4 regions of the Mammaliicoccus sciuri genome follow, and region 1 is predicted to be linked to each of the others. Evidence: riboswitches for the same ligand, from Rfam matches in the RefSeq annotation. Region 1 holds a riboswitch; each other region holds the start of a gene.
The links. Region 1 has a riboswitch for thiamine pyrophosphate ahead of MUA60_RS01830 (thiamine phosphate synthase). Riboswitches for the same ligand answer to the same signal wherever they lie in the genome.

Region 1 (5,092 bases):
TTCTAACGTCTGAACCTTTGTCTTCACTTACGATACTCTCAGCAGAACCATCAACTGTAATACCTTTAATCCAATGGCTATGATTCATCGTTAATTGAAGTTGCTTTTCACCATTCTTAACAACTAACTTACCTGGTTTATTAAAATAATCATTTGCAATCGAAACATCTGAAGTACCATGTTTCAATACTGTGTAATTAACGTCATAAGTACCATCTTTCACATCAGCAGAAGCCACTTTACCCACACCTACTGATAATAAAATAAGTACTAATAACCCAATATTTAAAAACTGTTTTAACCTTTGCATAATATACCTCCTTTGTAAATTTATTGAAATTCTCCTTCCACCTTATAATTTAATTGATAATGGTTATCAATGTCAATGTTATTTTCTATTTTAATAAATAATTGATTATGCGAATTTTATTTCACGAAATTTAAAAATTGTTAGAATGGAATAATTTAGGATGTGTTAATAATCAATAATCGGGTAAATAATATTATTGATTATTAACAGATAGTAGTTACGAGGTAGATATACGAATTGGTCGTGCCAATAAACAGAATATAATGAGCGTGATTTTATTCATAGGAATTTAAAAATTTCCCATGGAACGCGCACTTATATTTATTGCTGCTAAACTAAAAAAGATGGAGAAATAGTTTTTAAAAAAGTCATAACACATCTTAATCTATACTTGAATTTAGTGAGAGATACTTATTAAAACAAAATAAGACACAACATTTTTATGTTGTGTCTAGAAATTAAAATATATTTAATTTTGAATGTGAATTTTTAGAAACTTCATTTGATATTTAAATTATTCTTATATTCATATTGAATCATCTTAAAATACCATACATTCTATATAATTCTTTCAATGTTATATCAATACCTCTTTCACTATATATATCTTTTCTATTGTTAAAGAAATATTCCAACATTTCCTTCTTATCTTTATTAACTGCATGATGAATTCTTCTATGGCAATTCGGACATAAGCTTACTATGTTTTCAGAAAAATCTATTGAGAGATCATATAGACTTTGTGCAGCCATGGGTATTAGGTGATGTGCTTCAACGTGTGGATTTCTGTCCCATTCATTAATAAAAGTTTTATGATTTTCATCATATTCACATTGATAATTACTATTTATTTTGGCTCTTAAACTTTCATTGTAATTTCTTGGATAATATAATTTATCATGCACTAATTTTTTATTCTTTCGTTTTACCTTCTTAACTTCACTCTCACCAAAATTTATTAAGTTATTTGTTTCTTGATTTGGATTTGGATTATTTAATAATAAATCAACTTCATCTTCATTTATAGAATTTAAACTTGTTAAATAAGATAATAAACACCCTATAGTTGCACTATAAAAATGATTAGTATTTTTATTGAATTCTTTAAAACCTTTTAATTCAGTTATCTTCAATAACTTTTTATATGTTTCAAAATCTTCAATGGATTCTATTGTTTCGTTAAAAATTAAATTATAGCCTATGATTAATCTTACTAAACTTCTCTTATATGAACTTGCTTTCTGACTACCTTTAATTGCTTTACCCGCTTTATTTGTTAAGTCTTCTGCATATTTTTCAAAATTCTTTAATTCATGAGCATATTTCTCTTTAGTATCTACATATTCTTTATTTTTTGTAGAAATATTATGGAATTCAAACATATAGTACTCCTTTGACCTTTTCTTATATATTATCAAATTTACTATTAAATTTGTACAATTTATTCCAAATATTAAAATAATAACAATTTATAGATTAAGATTATTGTGGTATTTACCAGACTAAAAATATAAATTTGAACATTCTTACTTTTATATGTACAATGGATGTAATAATTGAATAAATGTCCACTGGAAGTGCCTTATTATAGGCTGAGACTGAAGTAGTGACTTCGGGATTCCTTGAACCTGATCCAGTTCATACTGGCGTAGGAAAGTGGCGTATATAAGCTTACTTATACTTATAATTAAATTTTTACGCTATTTTTCTATACAGAAAAATAGCGTTTTTTTTATTTGGAGTGATTTCATTGTTTATTGCTGTTACACCGTATAAAGACTTAGATGTTGATGATTTAGAACATTATATAGAGATTGCTGAAGAGATTGATTTGTTGTTACTGAGAGTGCCTATGACACGTGATGATCTATGCTGGGTGCTTGATTATTTATTAGCACATGGCTTTCCAAAAATGAAATTAATGATTCATTCTGATATAGCCATACTTGAAAAATATGATTTAAATTTTATTCATTTTCGTGAAGATGACGTGCATGCATTTGAATATAAAAAGCTTCACCCTCATATATCCGTTAGTATGTCTACACATTCAGCAGAAAGTGTGAAACGCGCACGTGAGTGGTCTTTAGATTTCGTGTTCTTTGGTCACGTGTTTGAAACGCGTTCTAAACATGGTCTTAAACCAAGGTCTTCTAAAGAAATAACAGATGCAGTATCTATAGATATTCCTGTATATGCAATTGGTGGCATAGATACGCATTCTATTAAGTCGTTACCTCATGGCTTTAAAGGTGTTTGCGCAATTTCATTTTTCAGAGATCGAAGTTTGCGTGAAACTCAGTTATTAAGAGAGGAGTGGCATACATATGTATGACGTGTTAATTGTTGGCTCTGGCGTCATGGGCATGTCTATTGCACGTGAATTAGCACTTAAGAATGATTCGTTGTCTATCGCTGTGATAAATCGGGATGTGCCTGGATTACACGCATCTTATAAAGCAGGTGGCATGTTAGGTGTACAAAATGAATTTATTGAAGATACACCTCTTTATCAACTTGCATTACGTTCGAGAGATTATTTCGAATCACTCAGTCACACGTTATATAAAGAAACGAATATCAATATTGATTATCAAGCGCACGGTTTAATTAAAATGGCCGCTTCACGAGATGATATCGACAGTTTAAAAGCGCAATATCGTTTTTTGAATAAACGCGATCGTTCAGTTACGACGTTAGATAGTCAATCACTTCGTCATCTTTCAAATCATACGATTTCTTATAATCATAAAGCGATTTATATTCCATATGATGGACAAATTAATGCCAATCAATATGCTAAAGCATTGTTGAAATCTATTGAGTTCAAAGGAATTGAACGCATTTATCATACTGAAGTTAAATCTATACATCGCTTAAATGATGCGTTTAAAGTGCTCACTGCAAACCAAATTTTACTTTCCAAAAAAGTCATTGTTGCTGGTGGTGCATGGAGTCATCAGTTATTAACCGACTATGAAATTGAGCCAAAAGTAACAGGTGTTAAAGGCGAAGTTCTAATGTTAGAACATCCAGACTTAAAATTAGAACAAACACTTTTTATGACGAATGGCTGTTACATTGTGCCGAAACGTGGCAATCGATTTTTAGTGGGTGCGACGAGTTATTTAGATGACTATACTGTCGGCACATCAGTTGAAGGAGAAAATTGGTTAATGCGTCAAGCATGTAAATACATTCCATTATTATCAAGTAGTGTACTGAACCCAAAAATCTAAACCTTAATTAGTATATTATTTCAAAGGTTTGTCTCCTGTAATTTTTGGGAGATAAGCCTTTTAATTTTGATTTGATTCTTTCGTTATTATAAAAATCGATATATCGATGAATAGCTTGTTCAAGGTCCTGAAAATCTTTAAATTCTTGGCCATAATACATTTCTTGTTTAAGTAACCAAAAAAAGTTTTCCATAACTGAATTATCTAGACAATTACCTTTTCTAGACATACTCTGAAATATTTTATGGTCTTTTAATAATCTAGTGTATTGTGAATGTTGATAATGCCAGCCTTGATCTGAATGAATCGTTAAACGATGATCTAGGTTTGGACGACGCTTTATCATTTCTTTTAATGGATTGATGACTATATCTAATGTAGGACGACTTGAGATTTTAAAGCTGATAATCTCTGAACTATATAAGTCCATAAAAGGTGATAAATATAATTTCTGACCATTCATTAATTTGAACTCTGTAATATCTGTTACGACTTTTTGAAATGGGAGACTTGTTTTAAATCTACGATTTAATATATTTTGAGCTACTTTACCAACTTTACCTTTAAAGGAACGATACTTACGACCTCTATGTGTGAACTTTGTACAAGTTAGATTATGTTCTTTCATAATTCTTAGTACTTTTTTATGATTTACGATAAGACCTCTATTTCTTAGTGCTTGTGTAACACGACGATAACCATAGGTATGGTTCGATTCTTCACATATTTCTTTTATTACTTGAATCAATGTTTCATCTTTATCAGCTTTACTAAATTTATTTATCCAATAATAGTATACAGATTTAGCTATTTGAGCGACTTTAAATAAGATACTTAATCGTATATTATATGTTTCATTTAGTTCCTTAATGACCTTTACTATTTCTGATTTTTGCTTCCGTAAATGTCGGTCAAGGCTTGTAACTTTTTTTGATAAGCTATACCTGCCTTTAACGTCTCATTTTCATTTCTAAGTCTTTCAAGTTCTTCACGTTCATTTTCATTTAAAGGTAAATTTTTATTATCTGATTTAGATCGTTTTTTAGTCATAGTGTGAGATCGTCCCTTTTGTTTATTATCTATATCAAGACGACACTTTTCATCAAATTGATGTTGCCAATTGGCAATGATAATAGGATTAATAATTCTAAAGTGATTCGCAGTATCTTGATAAGACAACATATTTTCTTGTCTAAATTTTAAAACAGATAATTTAAATTCGCTAGTATAAACAGTATTTCTACTTTTTATTTCTAAACCTTCTTCTCCAAACTCTTTATATTGATTGACCCAAATCCGAAGGACAGACCAACTTGAAATACCATATTTTAAAGCAATTGTTCTATAACTTTGATGTCTTTCTAAATATTCTTTTACAAGTTTTAGTTTGAATTTAAATTCATATTTTTTCCTCATTAGAATGCACCCCAATATTTTGATTTGTTTAGTTCAAATATTTGGGTTCACATCAGAATTGGGCTATCTCTTGGCTTTATTCAGGCGTTAAGCCATGACTTTCGCTATCTCTTGGCTTTATTCAGCA
Region 2 (5,092 bases), 1.3 Mb from region 1:
ATGACACCTAATATAAGTTTCGTTAGAATATTGACATCATCAATAAAAGTACGGTATTTCTTCCAATTAGTTAACATGAGATTCACCACCGCTTACATGTAATTGCTCGTCTTTGATTGTTAATCTTCTAGTAGCATAGCGATTAATAATCTCATTTTCGTGCGTAATCATTAAGATAGTTTGACCATGTTGAACGCGTTCATGAAATAATTTGATGAGTTCAAAGGTATTGTGACTGTCTAAACCGAATGTTGGCTCATCAAGTAAAATAATTTCAGAATTCGTACTTAATGCAGTTGCGACACTTAATCTTTTTTTCTGTCCTATTGATAATTCGAAAGGATGCTGGTCTTTCACATGATTAAGTTTTAATAACGTCAACATGTTTTGGGTCTTGTCATGAGCTGTTTGTTTATCTTGATAAGCATAATTGATAAATATTTCGTTATATACAGATGTTTCGATGAATTGTAATTCTGGATTTTGATATACGAAATACATATGTTTAGAAGCATCTTTTACTTTTTTAATCTGTTTGTTTTTATAAAATATTTTACCATTATATTTAATGAGCTGCATCATCGTTTCTAATAATGTTGTCTTACCTGTTCCATTTGGTCCAGTTATTGTAAGCCATTCGCCACTTGAAATCGTTAATTTATCTATACTAAATAGTTTTTTGGAGCCACGCAGTACATCTAACTGCTCTATATTTAACAACGGATTGTGCTCAGCAGTCTGTTCAGATAATTTTGGGGCATATTGCCACGAGTTAGGGTGCCAAACACCGTATTCATTTAAAATGTCTGTATGATGATCTAATATATCTTGAGGTGTACTATCATGTGTGATTTCACCATTTTCATTCATTACAATAACTCTATCTACATAATTCCAAATATAATCAACTTTATGTTCTACGATTACAACAGTTTGATTTGTCCAATGTTCCATAATCAAATCCCATAGTTGTGTCGTTGATTGATGATCAAGCATTGCTGTCGGTTCATCAAGAAATAACGTATTTGTATCTTGTAATAATATAGAAGCAATCGCTAATTTTTGTTTCATACCACCACTTAAACGATTGATTTTAAGTGAAGGATCAGCATTTAAATTTACCTGTTTCATGGCATTTTTTATAAATCCGTCCATTTTATCAGGTTCGATGTTCATATTCTCAAGCACAAATGCTAATTCTTCTTTAATCTCAGGCATACAAAACTGCGTATCAGGGTCTTGAAAAATAACACCTGGAAGTGAATCGATATTGATTGAATCAACTTTCATCGGTATGTCCATCGATCTCGGTATAATACCACTTAATATATTTAATAACGTACTTTTACCAGATCCACTTGGACCTAGTAAAAGTACTTTTTCTTTATCATTAATATTGATGTTTAAATTTTTAAATATAATGCGATCATCATCAGGATACTTTAGTCTTAAATTTTTTAGTGATAACAATTGAATAACTCCTATAATAAGTCATAATCTTTTTTAGATGCTGGTCTGAACAATTTCGTAACACCAGTTTGGTCGAGTGCTTTTACAATTGCATAGCCTAATGCACCAGCAACGATTGCACCACTTAAAATTCTAATCGTAAACATTAAAATAACATTCCATAAAGCAACGTCACCTAAGTAATTATAGAACCAATCAATTGGTAACGTAATAATACCTGCAGCCATACCAGCTATAACAGCAACTGATAATTTTCTAGATTGATATCGAACAGCTAAGAAGGTGATTTCACAAGCTAAACCTTGTAATAATGCGTATACAAATGTTGGAATATCGAATTGGCCCATTACAATCGTTTCGCCAGCACCCGCAGCAAATTCAGCAAGAATTGCAACACCAGGCTTTTGAATAATTAAATAAGTGACAATTGCTGCAATAAACCATACACCATATACAGATTGTTCTAAGTGTAGACCGAGTGGTTTTAAAATTTCATAAGGTATCCATAAGAACTTATAAATGATTGCAAACAAAGCACCAATTAATACAGTTACTAAAATATCTGATAACGTTAATTTCTTTGACATGTTATATTCTCCTTTTAAATAAAAAAATGTGCACTCCTATATCTAAATAGAAGCGCACAAAAATATTGTTATCATTTAAAAATGAATATTATATGATTTACGAACACTTTCCTACGCTAGTATCATCTAGATCAGGTACAAAGGGTTCAGACCTTTTCATGTCTGTCTCAGTTTCAAAACACCCCTAGTGCATTTATTAATTTGTTATCCATACGATAAGTCTTATTAATCTATTTGTCAATAGTAAATCATAAAACTAAAATTCATTTATTCAAATGTGTCTTGTATATTTTCTTTTGTTTCATCCTGACCTTTGTTGTTGTCTTGCTTATTTTCTTGTTCTTTCTTTTTAGCTTTTTCTGCTTCTTCTTTATGCTTATCATTATGAGTCATAATAACACTCCTTTAAAATGTATGATATTATTATATACCCAACTACATATAAGTATTAAACTTCTTGCTAGTACTTGGGACTGATTTTCAATATAATTAAAGACAATTGAAAATGAAACAATTATAATGTTCAATGAGGTGAAGAACATGGCTATAAAGAAAAAAAGCTGGGAAGTTCATTTTAGTCGAATTATAGGTATATTTCTTTTGATTACTGGATTACTTATACTTTTTAATGCGCCACGTATTAAAGACTATAATATCAAGGATTCAAGTAATATCCATATCAATAACATTTGGGACTTTTTTGTAGCTTTTTTTGATGAATTAGTAAGAATATTGCACCATTATATTGGTAACTTTCCAGTTATCGCAGCAATAATTGTATTGCTATTTGGTGTGTTTGTATTATTAGTAGGACGTACTTTAAGAAGAACGACGCATTACGATTATGATATTTCTGTATTTTATATCGGACTGACAATTATTTTAATGATTGTTATTATGATGACCATGTTCCAAGTATATAGTTTTGCATCTTTCTTATTTATTATTCCATTTGCAATTCATGTGGGATATGTCGTTTATAAAAATGAGCTAAATCCAATGCATCGAAAGAAACAGTACTTATGGATTATCATTTCTTATGGATTATGTTATTTCATTTCACAATTTGCAATGAACCATAATATCGATGCTCAAAATGTAAAGCCTATAGACGTTATGAGTGTTAACTTATTCTTCATTCTGTTGTGGTGTCTAAGTCAAATGTCAGTTTGGATTAGTTTATATTTAAGAAGATCTTTACCAGTAAGCGATGAAGACATTGAACAATTTCATGAAGAAAGATATTCAAGAGTTAAAAATAACCGCTTAACAAGAAAAATATATACTTTAGCAGAAGGTTTTTACCAAAAATTACAGAATTTCAAACAGGCGACTTTAGAAAAATTTAATTCTGAAGAGGCAATTGCTAAAAGAAAACGCCGTAATGAAAAATGGATAGAGATTATTAAAATCGAAGAAGACGATATTCCAAGATGGATGAGAAGACCGAAATGGTTAAAGAAAAGCTATATAGAATGGATAAGTACTGTAGTTTTATTCTTATTTACATTTATAGAGTTTAATAACCGTAATGGTTTATTCTTATCAGGTGAATGGAAATTATCTCAAATTCAATATGTTTTTGAATGGTTAACATTATTTATTATGATGTTATTGATTATCTTATATGCATACTTCAATTACACGACAAATTATAAGAATAAAAATAATTTTGGTAAATTGTTTGTTATTTCAGCATTATTCTTTGAAATTGCAACGACATTCTTTGTTTCAGCAATTCAAACTTCACAATTTTCCGTGTTTATCACACCAATTTCATTTTTACTATTATTATTTGTAACACCAGCATTTATCATTCACTTGAAAAAATCATTTTAATATCTTACACGATATAATTAGACACTTTATTGAGCACTATGCGCTTAATAAAGTGTTTTTTATTTTATAATTTTCACGAGCAATTGCTGTAATTAAAAGTTTAAATATGTAATAAGTAAACTATTTTAATGAATTTATTCAAAAAATGTATTGCGTGGAATAATCTTATCCTTTATACTAACTTTAGTAAGCGTTTACATATAAGGGGATCAAAACTTTCTGGGGGAAATTTTGATTAATAAAATTCGGTTAACAGAGTATTCTAAAGGGGAATACTCTGTTTTTTGGTGTTTTGAATAATATACGTTATAATATGTGAGACATTTCGAAAGGATGGCTAATATATAATGAAACAATTAATGCTCAAAAAAGGAAAAGAAGATAAATATTTAAGAGGATATCCTCTAGTAGAAAAAGACGATGTTTTTGATATGCCTAAAATGGATGAAGGAGAATTAGTTGCGCTTGTTGATGCGGGGAAAAAATTCATTGCAACTGCATATTATGGTGAACAAAATAAAGGTATAGGCTGGGTATTATCATTAGACTCAACTGAAAAGATTGATCATAACTTTTTTGTAAAGTTATTCGAAGAAGCTAAAAATGATAGAGCATATTATGAAAATGTAGATGGTATCAATGCATATAGATTATTTAATGCAGAAGGCGATGGAATTGGTGGACTGACAATTGATCATTATGACGGTCATTTATTAGTTCAGTGGTACTCAGTAGGTATATATCGATTGAAAGATAGAATATTACCTGCAATTAAAGAAGTCTTCGATTATAAATCAATTTTTGAAAAAAGAAGATTTAAAGGAATGGAAACTGCTTCAGACTTCGTAGCAGGTGAAGCACCAGAATTTCCATATGTCATAGAAGAAAATCATATGTTCTATAATATTAATCTTGATGATGGACCTATGACAGGTATTTTCTTAGATCAAAAAGACGTTAGAAAAAAATTAAGAGACCACTATAGTCAAGATAAAGATATATTGAATTTATTTAGTTATACGGGTGCATTTTCAGTTGCAGCAAGTGAAAATGCTCGTTCAACTACAAGTGTGGATTTAGCTAATAGAGCTAGACCATTAACTGAAGCAAACTTTGGTTTAAATACAATAGATCTTAATCAGAACCATATATTTATAATGGATGTATTTGATTATTTCAAATATGCTTTAAGACAT
Region 3 (5,092 bases), 1.3 Mb from region 1:
GTTCCTCGTCCAATTTCATCAAATATAATTAAGCTATCTTCAGTTGCTCCAACCATGGCTTTTTCAGCTTCTAACATTTCGACCATAAATGTACTTTTACCTGATACTAAATCATCTGCTGCACCAATTCTCGTAAAGATTTGATCAAATATTGGCAATTGCGCATAATCTGCAGGCACGTATGCACCCATTTGAGCCATAATACTAATAATAGCTATTTGACGCATATACGTACTCTTACCAGACATATTTGGTCCTGTTATTAAATAGATAAAGCCTTCTTTATCTAAATAACAGTCATTTGGAACATAGTCATTATGATCCATGACGCGTTCAACAACCGGGTGTCTCGATGATTTAAGTGATAATGTTTTATCTTCACTAAAAATTGGACGAGTATAATGATATTTTTGCGCAATTTCAGCAAAGCTTTGTAAACAGTCTATTTCTGATAGTAATTTAGCTTGTGCTTGTAACTTTTCAGTATAAGCTTTCACTTCTTGTCTTAATTCAAGGAATAGTTGATATTCTAGTTCGATTGCTTTATCTTCTGCACCTAAAATGATAGATTCTTTTTCTTTCAATTCTTCAGTAATAAATCGTTCAGCATTTGATAATGTTTGCTTACGTTGATATCCTAAAGCATCTGTATCAATATGATTTAAATTTGCTTTTGTAATTTCAATATAGTACCCAAAAACTTTGTTAAAGCTTACTTTTAATGATTTTACACCCGTTCGTTCACGTTCTTTTAATTGTAATTCTGCTATCCATTGCTTACCGTTTGTTGAAGCTTCTTTATATTGATCTAGTGTTTCATTAAAGCCTTTTTTAAATATCCCACCCTCTTTAACAGAAATCGGTGGATCTTCTACTAAACTTTCATCTAATAATCGTTCTAAATCATTTAATGGTTCAAGATCTTTAAATCGGTCTATAGACTTTGAGTCTAATCTTTCAATAATTTCTTTAACATATGGAATTTGCTTTATTGAATAATTCAACTGTACTAAATCTTTAGCATTCACATTGCCGTAGCTAACTCTTCCGACTAATCTTTCAATATCATACACCATATTCAAATAACTTCTAAGTTCATCACGTTCAATAAAACCATTCACTAATTGTTCAACAGCATCTAATCTTTGTTCGATATCTCTTTGGTTGATAAGCGGTCGATCTATCCATTGCTTTAATCTTCTTGCGCCCATAGGTGTCTTCGTATCATCCATCAACCATAATAATGTACCTTTTTTAGATTTAAGTCTGATACTTTCTGTTAATTCAAGATTTCGTTTCGCGTAAAAGTCCATTTTCATATAATCTAAAGCTCTATATACGACAACTTCTTCTAAATGTGGCATATCGCGTTTACCGTTATCATGAATATAATTTAATAAATAATTTAATGATCTTTTTTGAGCGTGAGATGTGCCCGTGACAACTTCATAATCTCGTTCTTCATAGCTATCAATAACTGTGATTGTTTCAGTTATAAGCTGAATTTGTTTATATAAATTATCTGGTAACACTTTATTAACAATAATTTCATTAGGGTGAATCGTTGTAATTTCATTAATTAAAGTTGTTTCATCAACAAATGATGTTACTTTTAATTCCCCTGTTGTGACATCACAGTAACTTAAATGAAACTCTCCATCTTCTTTTATAAATCCTAATATATAATTATTCGATTTTTCGTCCATACCTTTTTGATCCATAACCGTACCTGGCGTTATGACTTGCACAACTTCTCTACGAACCATTCCTTTAGTTTGTGTCGGATCTTCCATTTGTTCACAAATCGCGACTTTATAACCTTTTGAAATAAGTTTTTCAATATATCCAGAAGCTGAATGATATGGTACCCCGCACATTGGTATTGGATCTTTCTTAGCATCTCTTCTTGTTAGTGTTATTTCTAATACTCTCGATGCTTCAATTGCATCATCGTAGAACATTTCATAAAAATCACCTAATCTGAAAAATAATAATGTATCTTGATATTGAGATTTTATCTTTAAATATTGAGCCATCATCGGCGTTGGTTTAGACATCTTTATTCACGTTCCTTTTTTTAACTTTCGATTTATCTATTTTATCAAAATTTCTACTATTAAACGAGTATGTTTATTTATTAAAAAAAGAGCGTAATAAAGCAATTTATGCTTCACGCCCTTTAATTCATGATATAACTTTAGGTATCATTTTTTAATTTCTTTAATATACCTCTTTTTTCAAAAGCTTTTAATAATATATAACTTACAATAGCGCCTATTAGACTACTAAAGAAAAATGATAAAAATAACGGCCAAAATGCTATTTTTCCTAGTCCTAGTAACCAACCAATCGGAATACAAACGAAGCTACCTATTACACCAGTACCTATTACTTCTCCTAAAGATGCAATCGATAATTGTTTGCGATATTTATAAAGTAAACTTGCTAATAATACGCCTATCATACTGCCTGGAAAAGCAAAAATCGTTCCTAAACCTAGTAAGTTTCTAATAAACGAAGATAACAAAGCTTGCGCTAAGCCATACCATGGTCCAAGAAATACGGCTGATATAACATTAATGAAATGTTGCATTGGCAATGCTTTTATTGGACCTATTGGTATCGTGATAAATGTACTAAAGACAACATTTATCGTTGTTAATATTGCGGTTAAAGTCATTAATTTAGTCTTCTTCATTATATTTCCTCCAAATAAAAAATCATTAGTCCACGTACTGGCAGACTAATGATTTTTAGCATATATAATCTTTAGTTGCACAATCTCTACGCCAGTATTACCTGGATCAAATCTACACGTATATTCTCAGCCTTGTTAGGCACCGTGTGTGCAATATATTAAATCTTAATTTGAACAGCTACTTGTGTTTGGTGCATTTCTAACGGCTGCACCTGTTTCACCAGTAAGTTGATTACCACCTGTTGATTCAATAATTTCATTTGTAACTGTGTGGCTAATTGAATGAGATACCATTTGTAAAAGTTCATTTACTTCAACTTGTGCTTCTTTAAATTCACTTACAATTGGCATTTCATCTAATTCTTTTTCAATATTTTTAATTTTTTCTTCAACCATAGCTAAAGCTTTATCTTTACCATAGTTTTGGAAATTAACCGCTTGCTTTTGTAAAGATTTCAAACTCGCCATTTTTTCTCTGACTGTTTGATTCTCATGGATTTGCGCTTCTGCACGTTTAAAGAAATCTACTTCTTCTGTTTCTGACATCATTTTCCCTAGTTTACGTGCTTGTTCTAAAATATCATCTTTTGTATACATTTAATGTACCACCTTTTCTTTAGATACAACATCTATAAATTCACCATTTAATGAATATTGTTTTGCTTCAGTAATTTTTACTTTTACGATTTTGCCAATTACATCTTTTGGTGCTTTAAAATTAACTAATTTATTCTTTTCAGTATAGCCTGCTAATACCGCTTCATCTCTCTTACTTGAACCTTCACATAAAACAAATACTTCTTGTCCTTCATATGGTTTCAATGATTCTGCAGCATATTCACCAACTACTTTATTTAATCTTTGAAGTCTTTCTTTTTTCTCTTTATCAGGTACATTATCTTTCATCTTAGCTGCTGGCGTACCTTCTCTCGGAGAATATACATATGTGTATGCATGTTCGAAACCAACTTCATGATACAACTTTATTGTTTCTAAAAATTGTTCTTCTGTTTCATTAGGATAGCCAACAATGATATCCGTTGTCAATGCTACATCAGGAATTGCTGCTTTTATTTTATGAACTAATTCTAAATAGCTTTCACGTGTATATTTTCTACCCATAATTTTTAACACTTGGTTATTACCAGACTGTACTGGTAAATGTATATGAGGTACAATATTACCACCATTAGCAATCACTTCAATTAAACGATCATCAAAGTCCCAAGGGTGACTTGTCGTAAAACGTACACGTGGTATATCGATTTTAGTGATGTCATTTAACAAGTCACCTAATCCATAATTTAAACCTTCAATATCTTTACCGTATGCATTTACATTTTGACCTAATAAACATATTTCTTGGTAGCCTTGTCTTGCTAAGTCTCTTACTTCAGCAATAATTTCTTCAGGCATACGACTTCTCTCTTTACCACGAGTGAACGGTACAATACAATACGTACAGAATTTGTCACAACCGTACATAATATTTACCCACGCTTTAATTCTACCATTTCTTACTTTAGGTAAATTTTCGATGACGTCGCCTTCTTTAGACCATACTTCAACAACCATCGCTTTAGACATATATGCTTCTTCTAAAATTTCAGGCAATCTATGGATGTTGTGTGTACCGAAAATCATATCAACATTCTGGTATGATTTAAGAATTTTATTAACGACAGATTCTTCTTGTGACATACATCCACATACACCAATTAAACAATCTGGTCGCTCTTGTTTAAGATGCTTTAAATTCCCAATTTCACTGAACACTTTATTTTCAGCATTTTCTCTTATCGCACACGTATTAAGTAATATCACATCAGCATCTTCTACTGAGTTCGTCGGTCCAAAACCTAACGCTTGTAAGATACCAGCCATTACTTCTGTATCATGTTCATTCATTTGGCAACCATATGTTCTAATATAGAATTTACGACCTTTCCCCATACCTCTATGTCGTTCGTCTATTTTAAAATCATCATGATATTCAACTTGTGATTTCCCTCTTTGTTTAGCGTCCTTTAAATTTGGAGGTTGATAAACATGTTCGAAGTACTTGCTATAATCCTTCTCTAAATTAGGTTCTGTCTTCGCTTTGGCCTCCTGTTTTCTTTGCTCTTCATTCAATTTCAAAACCCTTTCTGCCCATATATTTATACCTATATATTATATTAGAGTTCAACATAAAGTGCAAAAATGTTCCGACATTTTTGCTCGTTCATTTCATGTATCAAATATTTAATTTTAAAGATGCTTAATCCAAAATCTTCTCGTATTTTCTTCTTCATCTGATTGATACGGTCCATCTTCTACACCATTATTATTTATAATGACTTTCGCACTTGCATCATTTGATTCATCACAAGTTACAAGAACAGAATGAACACC
Region 4 (5,092 bases), 500 kb from region 1:
GCATTAACAAACTACTTAAAACCATTCATTATCTCGTAATAAATAATAAAGAATATGATTATCACTTGTCTCCACACGGATAATATATTCATCTAAATCATAACATATTGAAAAAATTATTAAATAATAAAGGCTTATTTAGTGATGCCAATTTTAAATATTTTTTACTACGTAGTAGTTGACAAATCGTAGGAAAAAACTAGGACCGTTAGCTGTCCTAGTTTTTTCTTTATATATTGCTTTTTTCGTCTTTTAATTTTGGTTTAGATTGCATCAATCTATTAAATGATGTTTTAAGCTCATCTCCTGATAAGCCTTCATCTATGAGCTGCTCTAATAATCGTTCTGCATATACTTGTCGTAATGTATAGATATGACATTCAAATACGACGGATATTTTATCGTCTAGTTGTTCTATGTATTTGATGGTTGCATCAAATAATGCTGGGTCGTTTGAAGGTCTAGTTATTACGACACGTGTATCAAGTAAGGTTTGGTTATCGTGATATTCTTTCATTTGTTCATAATGGATATCTGAAATTAAAATCTCTAGTAGCCATCCTGTACCACTATTTTCTTTATTTATAATGATACCATCTAATAATTCATATTCTGTAATCTGTTCATCATCTACAATTTGAAAGCGTACGGCTTTAAATGTTTTCATAAACATCCCCCTTATCGTTAAATCTACGAATGTTTAACTTTATTATCTATTATAAAGCACTTTTGGATGAAATAACAATAATCATAAAATAAAGTGAAGAATAAGTGTTTATTTTATGATTTATCGGACTTTGACTGAAAAAAATTGACTCATTATATTATAAGTATAAGGAGGTGAGAATATGTTAAATAAATCTGTATTAGTTGGACGTTTAACTAAGGACCCTGCATATTATAAGAAAGGCGAAATTATCATTTCTACATTTTGTTTAGCTGTTGAACGCGGATATAAGACTAAAGATGGCACGATTGCTGTTGATTTTATTGTATGTAAAGCATTTGGTAAACTTGCACATAATATTCATGAATATACTAAGAAGGGACAGCTTGTTGCATTAACGGGGCAAATTCAATCAAGAGCATATGTTAAAGATGATAAGAAACACTATATAACAGAAATTATATGTGAAACGATTAAATTCTTAAATATGCCTGCATCAAGTAAATCAACGATCCCTCAAACGAAAGAGGAAATGAGTGAATTAATTAGTGAAAGTGCTGAAAGTTATGCTAGTGACCTTTCATCTAAAGTAGCAAAAGAAAAATTACGAGCTGAAGCATTAGCTAAAGAAAATGGTGAAAATAACTTAGATGAAAAGTTATATAGCGAATATCATAATGTCGTTGACGTTATTAAAGAAACTGAACAACAAACTCCTGATGCTGATGCATCAAAAGTAACAACCTCGTAGCATTAAACTTCAATAAAAACTGTTTATAGAAATACTTCCGAAAATAAATATTCTTGATTCTAAATTCCGAGACTTGCTGTCTTGCTGTAGGGCAGCAAGTATACATAATTAAAAGTAATTGTTTAAAAAATTACATGAATATGACAAATTGTCTGATAATTAATTTTGTTCAATCTTTATAAATCCCTTTGTTTAGCTATTTTAATCATTAATATTCAGAATATTGTCTGAAAATCAACGTAATCTAACTGTAATATTAGCTCTAATTTTTTCATATAGCTGTAACCTATGACATAAAAATTAGTGGTATAGTTTAAACAGTAAAAATCATATAAAAAGTGAAAACCTTACAGGAGGAAACATTCAATCATGAAAAAATTATTAGCAGTTTCAACTGCGGCAGTTGCAGTTACTACAGGGGTAACAGCTACAGCCGATGCAGCAACACATACAGTAAAATCTGGTGATACTTTAGGTAGTATTTCACAACAATACGGTACTTCAGTAAGTGCTATTAAAGCAGAAAATGGTTTAAAATCTAACTTAATCTTCCCTAACCAAGTAATCAAGGTTAACGAGAAAAGTTCAGAATCAACTACAGAATACACTGTAGTAGCAGGAGATACTTTAGGTGAAATCGCAGCTAAATACGATGTAACTGTATCTCAATTAAAAGCATGGAACAACTTATCTTCAGATCTAATCATTGTTGGACAAACTTTATCATTACAAGCACCAGCTCAATCAGCTGAGCCAGCCAAAGCGCCTGTAGCACAACAAGCGCCAGTTCAACAAACTCAAGAACAAGTTGCAGCTCCAGCTCAACAACAAAGCTACCAAGCGCCTGTTCAATCTTACCAAGCGCCAGCACAACAAACATATAAAGCACCAGCTCAACAATCATACCAAGCGCCAGCTCAAAAAGTTAGAACTACTCAAACTTCAACAGCTAGCACTGGTGGATCTACTAAAGCTCAATTCTTAGCTGCTGGTGGTTCAGAAGCTATGTGGAATGCAATTGTATTACCAGAATCAAGTGGTAATCCAAATGCAGTTAACCCAGCTGGATACCGTGGTCTTGGCCAAACTAAAGAATCTTGGGGTACTGGTTCAGTAGCTACACAAACTAAAGGTATGTTAAACTACGCTAAAAGCCGTTACGGTTCAGAATCAGCTGCTATTGCTTTCCGTCAAGCTAACGGATGGTGGTAAGCCACACACTTTAATCTAAAGTGGCTATAAATTAATTTATCCAATCGCCTAGGAAATATCCTAGGCGATTTTTTAATTTGACCACAATACGTCTATTTGATAATCTTAAATAAACTGAATATATGAGTGACTGCTAGGGGCGCCAATTGGCTGAGATGATTTAATTCAGTCCCTTAACACCTGATTTGGATAATGCCAACGTAGGAAAGTGGTCGATGAACGTTTTTACAACTATTAATTGACCTCTTTCTTATGAAAGAGGTCATTTTTTATGAAGTTATAGATAAAAGGATTATAAATATAAATTTGAGGTGGATTACAATGAAAAAACCGAATATAGCATTAACGATTGCTGGAACGGACCCAAGTGGTGGAGCGGGTATTATGGCAGATTTGAAGTCATTTCATGCGTCAGGCGTTTATGGAATGGCAGTTGCTACTAGTATCGTTTCTCAAAACAGTCTAGGTGTACAAGATGTTTACCATTTACCTGTTGAAGTTATTGAAAACCAATTAAAAAGTGTCTTTGATGACGAAGTACCACATGCTATCAAAACAGGTATGATTGCATCAGAAGAAATGATGCAATCGATTAAACCATTTATTGAACAATCTGGTAAGCCGTATGTAATTGACCCAGTCATGGTTGCTAAAAGTGGTGATGCGCTAATGGGTGATGAAGGGAAAGGGAAACTTAAAGAAATATTATTACCATTAGCTACAGTTGTTACACCAAATATTCCAGAAGCAGAAGATATTACTGGATTTAAAATTCAAACTGAAGAAGAAATTAAAAAAGCTGGTGCATTTTTCTTAAATGAAATTGGATCTAAAGGTGTCGTTATAAAAGGTGGGCATCTGGAAGGTGATGCAATCGACTATTTATTTACTGAAAATGGTGTGAAAAGTCGGAAAAGTGAAAGATTTAATACGAAACATACACATGGAACAGGTTGTACATTTAGTGCAGTGATAACAGCAGAATTAGCTAAAGGTCATACAATTGAAGAAGCGGTAGAAGTAGCTAAAAGATTTATTACTTTAGCTATTCAATATACACCTGAAATAGGCAAAGGTAGAGGTCCAGTAAACCACTTTGCATATCAAAAGATAGAGGGATTAGATTATGAGTAAATTAACAAATATTAGAGAAAATAGTCTATTAATCGTATGTTATACAAATGATGTTGTTAAAAACTTTACAGCTAATGGTTTAATTTCATTAGGTGCGAGTCCAGCAATGAGTGAAGAACCTGAAGAAGCAGAAGAATTCTCAAAAGCAGCAGGTGCTTTTCTTCTTAACATAGGCACGATTACGACTGATAAAGCTTATGATATGAAGCAATATGCTGAAATTATGCATCAAAGTGATGTTCCAGTAGTTCTAGATCCAGTTGCTGTTGGTGCATCACAATTAAGAAAGACTTTTTGTACGACATTATTAAATGATGAAGTAGTTGATGTTATAAGAGGCAATGCATCAGAAATATTAGCGCTTATAGAAGAAGATACGATTATGAAAGGTACAGATAGTGATGATACGCTTGATGCTGTTAAAATTGCGAAAAAAGCACATCAACAATTAAAGCTACCGATTATCATAACTGGTAAAGTCGATGTCATTGCATGTCATAATAAAATCATTGAATTGCACAATGGTAGTGAGATGTTAACGAAAGTAACTGGTGGAGGTTGTTTATTAGGTGGGGTAATTGCTGCATTCTTATCTCATGAAAAAAACATCACAATAGACGTATTAGAAGAAGCATTATCAACATATAATATTGCAAGTGAGTTGGCATATCAACAACCTGGAGCACATTTACCTGGTACATTCCAAATTTCGTTTATAGATCAACTGAATGTTATAACAGAAGAAATTGTTAAAGAGAAAAAGATTGTGAAAGAAGTGAACTAAATGTTTGATCCAAAAACGTTAAAAGTATATTTTATAGCAGGCAGTCAAGACATTACTGATGGTAATCTTATAAGAGTTGTTGAAGAAGCTTTAAAGGCAGGCATCACGATGTTTCAGTTTCGTGAAAAAGGTAAGACGAGTAAAAAAGGGGCAGAAAAAGAAGCCCTTGCGCAATCTTTATTTGAGCTTTGCAAGCAATATCAAGTTCCATTTATCGTTAATGATGATGTAGATTTAACAATTAAATTAAATGCTGATGGTATTCATGTTGGACAAGATGACCGAAACGTATCTGATTTTAAAGATAAGTTTAAAGACAAAATCATTGGCTTGAGTGTTGCAAATAAAATGGAATATGATCAATCTGATATATCCGAAGTGGATTATATTGGAACCGGACCTATACATTCTACAAATTCTAAAGCTGATGCAGGAGAAGAAGGTGGATATCAAATGATTGAGAACATGAGAAAAATCAATCAAAATATTCCTATCGTTGCAATCGGTGGCATTACTGAAGTTGATGTACAACCGCTTATTAAAG

Region 2: linked by a shared signal. The riboswitch ahead of MUA60_RS10780 (ECF transporter S component) and the one ahead of MUA60_RS01830 (thiamine phosphate synthase) in region 1 are both predicted to bind thiamine pyrophosphate.
Region 3: linked by a shared signal. The riboswitch ahead of thiW (energy coupling factor transporter S component ThiW) and the one ahead of MUA60_RS01830 (thiamine phosphate synthase) in region 1 are both predicted to bind thiamine pyrophosphate.
Region 4: linked by a shared signal. The riboswitch ahead of thiD (bifunctional hydroxymethylpyrimidine kinase/phosphomethylpyrimidine kinase) and the one ahead of MUA60_RS01830 (thiamine phosphate synthase) in region 1 are both predicted to bind thiamine pyrophosphate.

What each region holds. Positions count from the first base shown of each region.
Region 1 is NZ_CP094824.1:395,865-400,956, reverse strand. It holds gene isdC (heme uptake protein IsdC) at 1-310, opposite strand, end outside; gene MUA60_RS01835 (HNH endonuclease) at 847-1,692, opposite strand; TPP riboswitch at 1,874-1,982, shown strand; gene MUA60_RS01830 (thiamine phosphate synthase) at 2,055-2,645, shown strand; gene MUA60_RS01825 (NAD(P)/FAD-dependent oxidoreductase) at 2,638-3,549, shown strand; gene MUA60_RS01820 (IS3 family transposase) at 3,557-4,420, opposite strand; gene MUA60_RS01815 (transposase) at 4,429-4,965, opposite strand.
Region 2 is NZ_CP094824.1:2,064,440-2,069,531, reverse strand. It holds gene MUA60_RS10790 (energy-coupling factor transporter transmembrane component T family protein) at 1-77, opposite strand, end outside; gene MUA60_RS10785 (ABC transporter ATP-binding protein) at 67-1,470, opposite strand; gene MUA60_RS10780 (ECF transporter S component) at 1,482-2,057, opposite strand; TPP riboswitch at 2,149-2,253, opposite strand; gene MUA60_RS10775 (hypothetical protein) at 2,325-2,450, opposite strand; gene auxA (lipoteichoic acid stability factor AuxA) at 2,598-3,896, shown strand; gene MUA60_RS10765 (class I SAM-dependent rRNA methyltransferase) at 4,244-5,092, shown strand, end outside.
Region 3 is NZ_CP094824.1:1,683,789-1,688,880, forward strand. It holds gene mutS (DNA mismatch repair protein MutS) at 1-2,057, opposite strand, end outside; gene thiW (energy coupling factor transporter S component ThiW) at 2,198-2,698, opposite strand; TPP riboswitch at 2,764-2,855, opposite strand; gene MUA60_RS08700 (YlbF/YmcA family competence regulator) at 2,864-3,295, opposite strand; gene miaB (tRNA (N6-isopentenyl adenosine(37)-C2)-methylthiotransferase MiaB) at 3,296-4,831, opposite strand; gene MUA60_RS08710 (GNAT family N-acetyltransferase) at 4,949-5,092, opposite strand, start outside.
Region 4 is NZ_CP094824.1:895,886-900,977, forward strand. It holds gene MUA60_RS04535 (IS110 family RNA-guided transposase) at 1-83, shown strand, start outside; gene MUA60_RS04540 (YwpF-like family protein) at 230-667, opposite strand; gene MUA60_RS04545 (single-stranded DNA-binding protein) at 849-1,418, shown strand; partial or broken gene MUA60_RS15535 (aggregation-promoting factor C-terminal-like domain-containing protein) at 2,358-2,630, shown strand; TPP riboswitch at 2,756-2,854, shown strand; gene thiD (bifunctional hydroxymethylpyrimidine kinase/phosphomethylpyrimidine kinase) at 2,952-3,764, shown strand; gene thiM (hydroxyethylthiazole kinase) at 3,757-4,548, shown strand; gene thiE (thiamine phosphate synthase) at 4,549-5,092, shown strand, end outside.